DNA from 2 places in the Bacillus cereus group sp. BfR-BA-01430 genome. Region 2 is predicted to be linked to the other one. Evidence: riboswitches for the same ligand, from Rfam matches in the RefSeq annotation. Region 2 holds a riboswitch; the other holds the start of a gene.

Region 1 (5,756 bases), on a different contig from region 2:
CAAAAAACGGTATTTCTTTTTTCATTTCCCTTGCCTTCTCCACGGCATCGACGTACAAATTTGTCATGATAAAACCACGTTTCTGATAAAATCGAAGTGCGTTCGTATTATCATTTGTCGTAATGAGCCATACTTTGTTACACATATGCTCGCGAGCTAATGTCATTACGCATTCTACAAGTCTCGTGCCAATCCCTTTCCTTTCAGCAAAACTATCTAATGACACAATTTCACACATGCTTTCTTTTAATTCAAACGTTATAATTCCTACTATTCTGTCATTTTCAATTGCAACAAATCCTGGTAATTCGTCTAATTGATGAGCTCTTTCTTTGGAAACCATCATTGTGCTACCCCAATTTTTACACATAAAATTTCGAATCGTATCTCTCATCTCATCTGTAATTTTTTGTATTTGAATCATTCCCTGTTCCCACCTTTTTAAACTACTATGATACAATATAAGTGTATCATATGTAAAAGTTCTTTGGAGGATGAGGTAAGGTATGAAACGTATTTTTATGACAGTACTAACGATACTAGGTGCGTTAATTGGTATTGGTATTTTTTTTACGAATAAAGTCATGTATTTAAAGAAAAAAACAGACGAAGAAATTTTAGAACGCGAAACAAAAAAACACTTTCACTTAAGTGATTTTCAAGCCTTACCGAAAGAAGAAATTTGGATTCCTTCACAATTTGGATACGACATTCACGGATATTATATTCCTACAGGTCATTCCAATAAATTCATGATTTTTTGTCACGGTGTAACGGTTAATAAAATAAATTCTATCAAATATGCAAATTTATTTTTAAAAAGAGGATATAACGTATTCATTTACGATCACCGTCGACACGGTCAATCCGGTGGCAAGACAACAAGTTATGGGTATTATGAAAAGTATGATTTAAAAGCTGTAGTGGATTGGCTGAAAACTCGCTTTGGTACAAATATTCTACTTGGTATTCATGGAGAATCAATGGGAGCTGCTATTCTTCTACAATATGCAGGAATGATTGAAGATGGCGCTGATTTTTATATCGCAGATTGTCCATTTTCTGATTTTTACGAGCAACTTCAGCATCGATTGAAAGTGGAATTCCATTTACCAAAATGGCCGTTGTTACCTTTAGCAAATGCATTTTTAAAAGTTCGTGATGGTTATACGATCGGTGAAATTTCACCAATTGATTGTATAAAAAATATAAATAATCCCGTCCTCTTTATTCATAGTAAAGACGACGACTATATTTTATGTGACATGACAAAAGCGCTATACGATGCAAAGAATGATAATAAACAGCTCTATATTGCAGAGCGTGGTGCACATGCTTGCTCTTATAATGAAAACAAACAAGAATATGAATATGCCGTCGATCAATTTTTAGAAACTTATGTAAAAGAAACAAAAAACAGGCTCGCTTAAGCCTGTTTTTTCTATTACTGTGCTAAAACATCTGTAATTTGTTCCATATTTTCAGAAATCCACTTCATTGCCTCATCAAGTGTTGCAAATTCAGTTGTTTGAAACGTTACCTCATCTTGTAATAACCATACATCTTTCGCCTCTTGCCCCACACCTGCAATTGACCAATGAAGTAAACTATATGGATGATTATCATTTAAAAAAGACGCCCATGTGCGCTCATTTGCAACATTTTGTAGTGTACGTAATTGTTTATTCATACTTAGTCACCTTACTATAATCAGTTATAAACGATATTATAACACTCTCCTCTCTTTCAGACAAAGTAAGTTTTGTATTGTCAAGTTCCCTCTTGCAATTATATGATGAACTTAAGCGTTTGGAAGGAGGGAATTCTGTTGGCAAAAGTACAAATTAAAGTAAATGACAATGGCTCATTTCGCATTACAGGGGATGTGGAATTAGTCGATTCGCAAGGGAATGCTTTCCCAGCGAAACCTGCATTTTCTTTATGTCGCTGTGGTTTATCAAAAAATATGCCTTATTGCGACGCAGCACATAAGGGCAAGTTTGAATCCGTTGTTCGTGCTCCAGAAACAAAATAATTTTGATAAAGCATGCATCAATCGAGGTGCATGCTTTTTCTAACTTCAGCAAAAAATTATTATCTATCCTCTTCCCTTCTCTCCCAACGATTTTCCCCCATTTATTGTCACGCAATTCTCCATATTCGAGTATTTTTTTCTATCCTTTTTTATTTTTTGTGCTATAATGTGAGCAAACAGCATCCTTCGGGGTCGGGTGAAATTCCCAACCGGCGGTGATGAAGTGCACGCTTCTAAGTCCGTGACCCGTTTTCAAAATTGAAAACGGTGGATCTAGTGAAACTCTAGAGCCGACAGTATAGTCTGGATGGGAGAAGGATATGTTTTCTAGTGCTTATATAGCGAATACACCTTTATTTTAGCATGCACACTGTTCATAATCGTATATGCTTTATTTCATATACCTATTTTTTCTATGCTGAAATAAACTATGTAAACTAGCGTGTAAAAAAATATATTTTTGCTAGGCTTCTTTTCTATGCAAAAATATAAAACATAGCTAGGTTTCTTTCTTGTACTTTCGTATTCGTACTATATTTCTAGAAATCACGTCTCCCAAACCCCAAGGATATCATCCTTGGGGTTTTTTGATTTTTTCTTAGGAGAGGTGAAAGAAATGACGGACCAAGAATATATGAAAATTGCTTTACAGCTGGCGCAAAGTACAGCGGGGCAAACAAGTCCAAATCCAATGGTCGGTGCTGTTGTTGTGAAAAATGGGAAAATCGTCGGAATGGGGGCTCATCTTCGTGCAGGTGAAGAACATGCAGAAGTTCATGCACTGCGCATGGCCGGTGCTCATGCAAAAGGTGCAACTGTATATGTCACACTTGAACCATGCAGCCACTTTGGAAAAACCCCACCATGCTGTGACTTGCTTATTAAAAAGAAAATCAAACGCGTTGTAATCGCTACGCTTGATTCCAATCCTCTTGTTGCTGGCAATGGGAAAAAGAAATTAGAAGAAGCAGGTATTCATGTGACAACTGGTATTTTAGAAGAAGAGGCGCTTTCCTTAAATCGATACTTTTTTCACTATATGAAAACAAAGCACCCTTTTGTCACATTAAAAACAGCAATGAGCTTAGATGGAAAAATTGCAACTACTACTGGGGAAAGTAAATGGATTACAGAAGACGCAGCCCGCGATGATGTTCATCACTATCGACACACACACGATGCGATTCTCGTCGGAGTAAATACAGTCATTGCTGATAATCCATCGTTAACTACCCGCCTTCCAAATGGAGGTAAAAATCCAATTCGGATTATTTTAGATACACATTTACGAACGCCGCTTCTCTCTCGTGTGGTGACAGACCGAGTAGCTCCAACATGGATTATCGTTGGAAAAAACGTTCAAAAAGATCAAATATTACAATACACATCTGAACATGTATCTGTATTACAAATGAATAAAGATTGCATTGAAATTCAAGACCTTCTCACTCTGCTTGGAGAAAAGCAAATTCTCTCACTCTTTGTAGAGGGAGGACAGTCTATACATGCAAGTTTTTTAGAAGCAAGTTGTTTCAATGAAATTGTAACCTATATAAGCCCCAAATTAATTGGTGGAAAAGATGCTCCTACTTGGTTTGGGGGCACTGGTTTTATACAGCTACAAGATGCACTTTCCTTACAATTTCAAAAGATGACACAGATTGGTAATGATATAAAAATCATTGCTAGAAAGCGAAATGAGGTGCCTTCATGTTCACAGGAATCGTAGAAGAATTAGGAACCGTTTCAACTATAAAACAAAGCGGAGAAGCAATGAAACTAACAATTCAAGCACGCTTCATTTTATCAGATGTCAAAATAGGAGATAGCATTGCCGTTAACGGTATTTGCTTAACTGTTACATCATTTACCGAATCTCATTTCACGGTTGATGTGATGCCTGAAACAATGAAATCAACGTCACTTCGCATGCTAAAGCAACATTCTCAAGTGAATTTAGAACGGGCTATGGCAGCTAACGGACGTTTTGGTGGACATTTTGTTACAGGTCATATTGATGGCATTGGCACAATTGTAAGTAAAAAACAACATTATAATGCCATATATTACAAAATCAAAATGCCCAATCATTTACTTCGCTATTGTTTACAAAAAGGTTCCGTTGCAATTGACGGTACGAGTTTAACGATATTTGATGTGGCTGACGATTCCATTATAATTTCGCTCATTCCCCATACAGTAAGCGAATCTATTATTGGTACAAAAGGCACTGGGGATATCGTCAATATTGAGTGTGACATGATTGGAAAATATATCGAACGGTTTATGTCACAACCAACAAAGCGGAGCAATTCAGTTACAGAAAGTTTTTTACAAGAAAACGGATTTCTATAAGGGGGAAGCACGATGTTTCATCGTATTGAAGAAGCACTAGAAGATTTAAAACAAGGAAAAGTCATTATTGTATGTGATGACGAAAACCGTGAAAACGAAGGTGATTTTATCGCCTTAGCCGAGTATATTACACCGGAAACAATCAATTTTATGATTACACATGGACGCGGTCTTGTATGTGTACCACTTACAGAGCACTATGCGAAACGTCTGCAACTAGAACCTATGGTATCTCAAAATACTGATTCTCATCATACTGCATTTACAGTTAGTATTGACCATCTTTCTACAACAACAGGAATTAGTGCCCATGAGCGTGCGACAACTGTGCGCGAATTATTAAATCCATCTTCTAAGGGGAGCGATTTTAATCGTCCTGGGCATATCTTTCCGCTAATTGCAAAAGATGGCGGTGTACTTCGTCGCGCTGGTCATACGGAAGCAGCGGTGGATCTTGCAAAACTATGCGGTACAGAACCAGTAGGAGTTATTTGTGAAATTATAAAAGAAGATGGCACGATGGCTCGCGTCCCTGATTTAATACAAGTTGCTAAACAATTTGATATAAAAATGATTACAATTGAAGATTTAATTGCGTATCGGCGCCATCACGAAACATTTGTGACAAAAGAAGTTGAAATTACACTACCAACTGAATTTGGTACATTTCATGCGATTGGTTACACAAATTCTCTAGATCAAAAAGAACATATCGCACTTATAAAAGGGGATGTTTCAACAGATGAGCCTGTTCTTGTCCGCGTTCATTCCGAATGCTTAACTGGGGACGTTTTCGGCTCTTGCCGCTGTGATTGCGGTCCACAACTCCATGCTGCCCTTACGCAAATTGAGCGTGAAGGTAGAGGTGTGCTTCTTTATATGAAACAAGAAGGACGCGGCATTGGACTTCTCAATAAATTGCGCGCTTATAAATTACAAGAAGAAGGGCTAGATACAGTAGAAGCAAATGAAAAGTTAGGATTTCCAGCAGACCTTCGCGATTATGGTATCGGCGCACAAATATTAAAAGACTTAGGATTACAAAAGCTGCGTTTATTAACAAATAATCCAAGAAAAATTGCTGGCTTACAAGGATACGAACTAGAAGTTGTTGAGCGCGTACCGTTGCAAATGCCAACAAAACAAGAAAATGAAACATATTTACAGACAAAAGTAACAAAATTAGGTCATTTATTAAACTTATAATCTATTTGAAGGAGAGATCATGATGGTATTCGAAGGTCATTTAGTAGGTACAGGATTAAAAATTGGAGTAGTAGTAGGACGTTTTAATGAATTTATTACAAGCAAACTGTTAGGGGGCGCATTAGACGGCTTAAAACGACATGGTGTAGAAGAAGATCAT
Region 2 (5,756 bases):
ACTGAGGGACGGCCAATGCGCATAATGACTTGATCCAATTTCTTATAATCTGTTCGAAAATCATATCCCCATTGCGAAATGCAATGAGCTTCATCTACAACAAACAAAGAAATAGGAATTTTTTTTAATTCTTTCATTAATAATTCAGATTGCAACATTTCAGGTGAAACGAAGACAAATTTATACCACGCTAACTGCTTAATCGCTTTTCTTTTCTCACTTAATGTACGAAAACTATTAAATGCAATGACACGATTTTTCACAACATATTTCAGTTGTGTAACTTGATCTTCCATTAAAGATAGAAGCGGCGATACGATCAGTACCGTTCCTTCTTGCATCAAACCCGGAAGTTGATAACACATAGACTTTCCTTGTCCTGTTGGAAGCATTGCTACGACATCTTTTCCTTGCAGTAAGTCTGTAATAACCTCTTTCTGTCCTTGGCGAAACTCCTTGTATCCAAACCATTTATTTAAATGCTCTTCAAGTTTCATTTGTTCCCTCCAGTTGTGCTAATACTAGGCGAATTTCAAAATAAGAAATCTCCTCTCCTACCGCTTGTTTTAATACACGTAGCTTCCTTGTCTGTAACGTTTCAACCACTTGTTTCACACGTTTTATCTTATTTTTTTCAATAAACATTTCAATTGAAAAAGCTTTTTCTCTTAATGCAATTTCGACAAAATGATCTTCTATTGTGGCAAGTTTTAAATTTCTAATCACTGCAATTTCTTCTAATGAGCGTCCTTGTTTCCATAATCTATATGTTTTTTTTGTTGATAAACTAAACAAATCTTCCCTTTCATTCGGATAAGATATAATTTTCGTTAATAAAGGAAACTCTTTCTCTCTTTTACAAACAACTTGAATCATATAATGAATCGTGCTCCAAAATAACAAATAAACTCGAAATACATCTTCATTTATTATTTCAGCAAGTTGTTGCAGCGTATAACCAATTCGTTCATACCCTGTTAAACGATATGTCAAAATCGTCGCTTCTATTTCATCCATATTCTTTAAAATATTGTACATTTCTTCCCATAGTCTTGTTGCTAATTCACTTCTTACATATGGTAACCCAATCAGAAATTCTTTTACCCACCGAGTTACTTCTGGATCTTGTTGAATAGGGATAAACTTTGTATTTTTCTGTTGTAAGTTCGATACTGTTTGAATCGTTAATGATAACCTTTTCCAAAAAGCTTCACCAAGATCCCCGTAATTCAATCCATCTAAGTGCTTTGGGAAAGCCATTGTCTTTTCCAAAGTCTCTAATTGTTTTTCACCACGATCCGTTAGGACATATGTATTTTCATGCTTAACCTCAATCCATTCCGAAGCTAAAATACGTTCGATTTCTTGCTCATAATTGGACCTTGTCAACGATTTATATACACCAAAAAGAAATGAAATACGGAATATATTTCCATCCTGTAACGTTTGGGAGGAACGTTTTCCCTTCAACAAATAATAAATGGAAGAAACGGTTCGTTCACCATTCAATTGTTTTAAACAATATAATATAGTGTATTGAAATTGCATTACCGCTTCCACCTCTCGATATATTTTCCTTCCTAGATACTTGACTCCAGACATGAATCAAAAGCGTTATGGATGAAACTTCCTATGCTCAAATTTTTTCAGAAGGAAACAATAGAAAAAGATTGAATAAATTATCAATAACATTTGTCTACCGCTAAACTTTTATCTTCTATTTCCTATTGTATCAAACCGCTTAGCATTTAGGCATTTTGAAAATCTTATGAAATAACTAAAAAATAAGTTGACACCCTAATTGATAAGCATTATCATTATAATTTTATGTTGAAAAGTTTGAAGAACCGTTTTACAATAGGATTATAATTTTTATAGCGAATGTTTCACATACATATTATCAGGAGGGAAAAAAGATGGCAAAATATACAATCGTTGATAAAGACACTTGTATCGCATGCGGAGCTTGCGGAGCTGCTGCACCAGACATTTATGACTATGATGATGAAGGTATTGCCTTTGTAACATTAGATGATAACCAAGGAATCGTTGAAGTGCCAGATGTGTTAATCGAAGATATGATGGATGCATTTGAAGGTTGTCCTACTGATTCCATTAAAGTTGCTGATGAAACATTTGATGGCGACGCTCTTAAATTCGAATAGTCCGTTTATTAACTTCAAAAAATCCCCCTCAATGGAAATGAGGGGGATTTTTTGTAATGCAGCTCAATTCAGCATGGGAAAAAAACATCCTCGCTGATGAAAGTTTTACTTGATCCACTAAGTTCTCCCATCTAGCTTCTCATCAATAGGTGGATACTAAAAAGTCATGAGCGGTATCTTCACCGCTCATGACTGAACAATTTTTATGCATTTTTCATTTTCGCAAATACCCATACTTTCAAACGTGAGAACAATGCTACAAATACAACTGTTACAGCGATTCCTTTTACTAAATTAAATGGCAATATCGCCGTTACAATCATTTGTCGCATAGCACCGCTCGACATAGCTGGTGAATTTAAAAACCACGTGTACGCCGGTAAAATGATGAAGTAATTTAACACACTCATGATAATCGCCATCATAATTGTTCCTAGCATCAAACCCGTTGTTAAACTTTTGATTGTACGGTGTTTTCGGAATAGGAACGCCGCTGGTACAATAAATAAACATCCCGCAATAAAGTTTGCGATTTCTCCAATCGGAACCCCAGTTAAACTCCCTTGAACTCCATAATACAGAACGTTTTTGATTCCTTCTACAACTACACCTGCAATCGGACTAAAAATAATCGCTGCAATTAATGCCGGTACGTCGCTAAAGTCAATTTTTAAAAAAGGTGGAAATCCTGGGAATGGAAAATCCAACATCATAAGTAGATACGCAATACTACTAAGCATTGCCACACTCACCATTTGTACTACACTGTTTTTTTGTTTCATCCTGCTCTCTCCTTTTCCATCGATCATCTCATGGAAAGTGGAAAGGTTCTGCTATGCCTGCTTTTCCGATCATAAAAAACCCTTTGTGTTTTACACAAAGGGAGAAATTTTAGGCACATCAAACAGACGTCCAAATACTAATCTTTTTTGAACGCTTGAACCTCCATCTTCTCCCATCCAGACTGTACTGTCGGCTTTGGAATCGCACCAAATCCTGCCTTAACGGCTCGCGGGCTTAGAACTCATATACTCATTCATTACCGCCGGTCGGGATTTTCACCCTGCCCCGAAGATAGACCGATATTCTATTTTCTCCTTCATTATACAACAACATGCTGCTGTTGTGAATAAAAAGATTGTAACTTATTAAAAATAAGTTATTTATTTTTTACCCATCTCTTCCTACCGCCTGTTACTTTACAATTTAAACCAATTATTTCATTCTTCTCCTTTTTCCGGCTCAATTCTCTAGCCATCCATACAGAAAAGTGATAAGATGTTGAAGTGTTAAGATAAGAGCATTTTCTTAATATGGAGGAAATGTCATGAAGAAAAAAGAGAAAAGACACTCAATTCGCGAAACGATGAAAAAAAACTTAAGAAAAGAATACTTTTATTTAAAAAAAGAATTGCTTTTCTATTGTCCAATTGATCTAGGCACATTTTCGACAGAAACATACTACGCTACCTTTGATAAAGAAGGGATCAGTATTTATCAATATGATAAAAGTGCGGAAAGTAAACTAAAGCTATGCGAGCGCCATGCATGGAGCAATTGGAGAAAAGTGAAAATCGATCATTACTTAACTACTTCACAATTCATTTTCCAAGGGAAACGAAATTGGATTCTTTCTCTGTTCCATAAAGGAAAAGATGCTCAAAAAATAATAGAAGAACACACCTCTCTACAAACAGAGGTTGTTTCTCGTTCTTTTTTAAAAAAACTACCAGGCTTTCGTTCGAATGTAACATTAAATCAATACATCGGCAGCATTTGTTATACCGCACTTATTGCATTTTTATTAAAATGGCTTATCCCATTTCAAGTACAAATTGCCCTGTATTCTTTTTCAATTGGTTGTATGCTTCTCGGTTTGTTATGCCTTACAATCGGTTTAATTGAACCGACAATTGTTTTATTTCGAACGAAAGAAAAAACAAGAGCAAAAGTCTTTTATTATTATAGCTATTTAGCTATTTCCGGATTTATATGTGTCTTTATTTTTTGGTAAAACAAGAGCTGGCTGAAGCTAGCTCTTGTTTTAATTAATATATAATCTTTGATTTGGATAAATTTGATCTTGCCGCAGTGCATTTTTCTCTTTTATTTTGTCTACCGTAGTCCCGAACTTATGCGCAATTTTAACGAGCGTATCCCCCTTTTGAACAACATATAAAGACGATGAAACGACTTGATCCCATTTTTCATCTAAAACAAGTAATGGATTCATTGCATTTCTTTTTTCAATTGTCCAATTTCCTTGATGAACCTCTAGGTGCAAGTGTGCTCCTCTCGATTCACCTGTATTTCCAACCTCACCGATGACTTCACCGTTTCGAACGCGATCCCCTTGCATAACATATCGTTTATTTAAATGAGCATAAACAGCTTCATATTTCCCATGTTTTACAAATATAACATGTCCATAGCTATTGGAAAAATACGATTTTGTTACGATGCCATTTCGAATCGCTACAACAGGAGTTCCAACTTGAGCGGCAATATCAATCCCATAATGTTTTCCATGTCTAGTCCCAAAGTAGTCACTAATTTTACCATCGACAGGCCATGTCCACTGATTTTCATCAGCATAAACATATAATTGGGAGCAAAAGAATAACCCAATTATCATGATACCAATTTTAAAAACTTTCATATGTATCCTCCGCTTTCTATTAACCGTTATCCTTTCTCTATTGTGGTATAATACGGAAAAAAGTATACAAAAAAAGAAAGTGATTCAGTCCACTTCCTTTTCCCCTTTATTACGAAACACAATTGCACTTCGATTATATTCCACATCAGCAATTTGCAAACGCGCATTCACTACTCGTGCAACCGCAAATAAATAATCAGATAACCTGTTCATATAACGTAGAACAACTTCATTTATCTCTTCCTGCTTTCTTAATGATACAATCGCTCTTTCCGCTCTTCGCGTTACTGTTCGAGCAATATGAATCGCAGCAGCCGCTTTGCTTCCTCCAGGCAAAATAAAACGTTCTAACGGAGGAGCTTCCTTTATATATTGATCAATACGTTCTTCTAAATATTCCACCATCTCATCTGTCACTTTATAAGGTACTTTCTGCCCGACAATGGCCAAATCTCCTCCACAATCAAATAATTCATGTTGAATATTTTCACATTCCTGATAAATGTCTTGAAATTTCCCATCTTGTAAGAAAGTCATAGCATATCCAATATGAGAGTTCACTTCATCAATCGTACCGTATGCTTCCACACGCTGATGATCTTTATCCACTCGGCCGCCAACAACACTTGTTTGCCCTTTATCTCCCGTTTTCGTATACAGTCTCAGTTCAGCTCATCCTCTCTCTACAATAAAAAGTTCTACTATCCTTTATTCAATCGAGAAACAATCTTCTAAATGAATAAATAAAGTAGTAGAACTTTTATCCTTATTCCTTATATATAATACCCACGTTATATATTACAACGCATGATTTGGTAAGTATACAGAGAAGGTTGTTCCTTCTCCAACAACACTTGATATCGAGATTTTCCCATCATGACTTTGAACAATATTTTTCGCAATCGCAAGACCTAAACCAGTACCACCTGTTT

What was found. Region 2 has a riboswitch for FMN ahead of MR058_RS03320 (ECF transporter S component). Riboswitches for the same ligand answer to the same signal wherever they lie in the genome.
Positions count from the first base shown of each region.
Region 1: linked by a shared signal. The riboswitch ahead of ribD (bifunctional diaminohydroxyphosphoribosylaminopyrimidine deaminase/5-amino-6-(5-phosphoribosylamino)uracil reductase RibD) and the one ahead of MR058_RS03320 (ECF transporter S component) in region 2 are both predicted to bind FMN.

Region 1 is NZ_JAKUEW010000003.1:170,881-176,636, forward strand. It holds gene MR058_RS09155 (GNAT family N-acetyltransferase) at 1-424, opposite strand, end outside; gene MR058_RS09160 (alpha/beta hydrolase) at 507-1,430, shown strand; gene MR058_RS09165 (DUF2552 family protein) at 1,445-1,690, opposite strand; gene MR058_RS09170 (CDGSH iron-sulfur domain-containing protein) at 1,793-2,035, shown strand; FMN riboswitch at 2,214-2,358, shown strand; gene ribD (bifunctional diaminohydroxyphosphoribosylaminopyrimidine deaminase/5-amino-6-(5-phosphoribosylamino)uracil reductase RibD) at 2,652-3,764, shown strand; gene ribE (riboflavin synthase) at 3,746-4,390, shown strand; gene MR058_RS09185 (bifunctional 3,4-dihydroxy-2-butanone-4-phosphate synthase/GTP cyclohydrolase II) at 4,403-5,596, shown strand; gene ribH (6,7-dimethyl-8-ribityllumazine synthase) at 5,619-5,756, shown strand, end outside.
Region 2 is NZ_JAKUEW010000001.1:640,075-645,830, reverse strand. It holds gene MR058_RS03335 (RecQ family ATP-dependent DNA helicase) at 1-497, opposite strand, end outside; gene MR058_RS03330 (YpbB family protein) at 487-1,548, opposite strand; gene MR058_RS03325 (ferredoxin) at 1,917-2,165, shown strand; gene MR058_RS03320 (ECF transporter S component) at 2,369-2,947, opposite strand; FMN riboswitch at 3,109-3,245, opposite strand; gene MR058_RS03315 (hypothetical protein) at 3,493-4,179, shown strand; gene MR058_RS03310 (peptidoglycan DD-metalloendopeptidase family protein) at 4,210-4,824, opposite strand; gene MR058_RS03305 (cob(I)yrinic acid a,c-diamide adenosyltransferase) at 4,909-5,490, opposite strand; gene MR058_RS03300 (ATP-binding protein) at 5,623-5,756, opposite strand, start outside.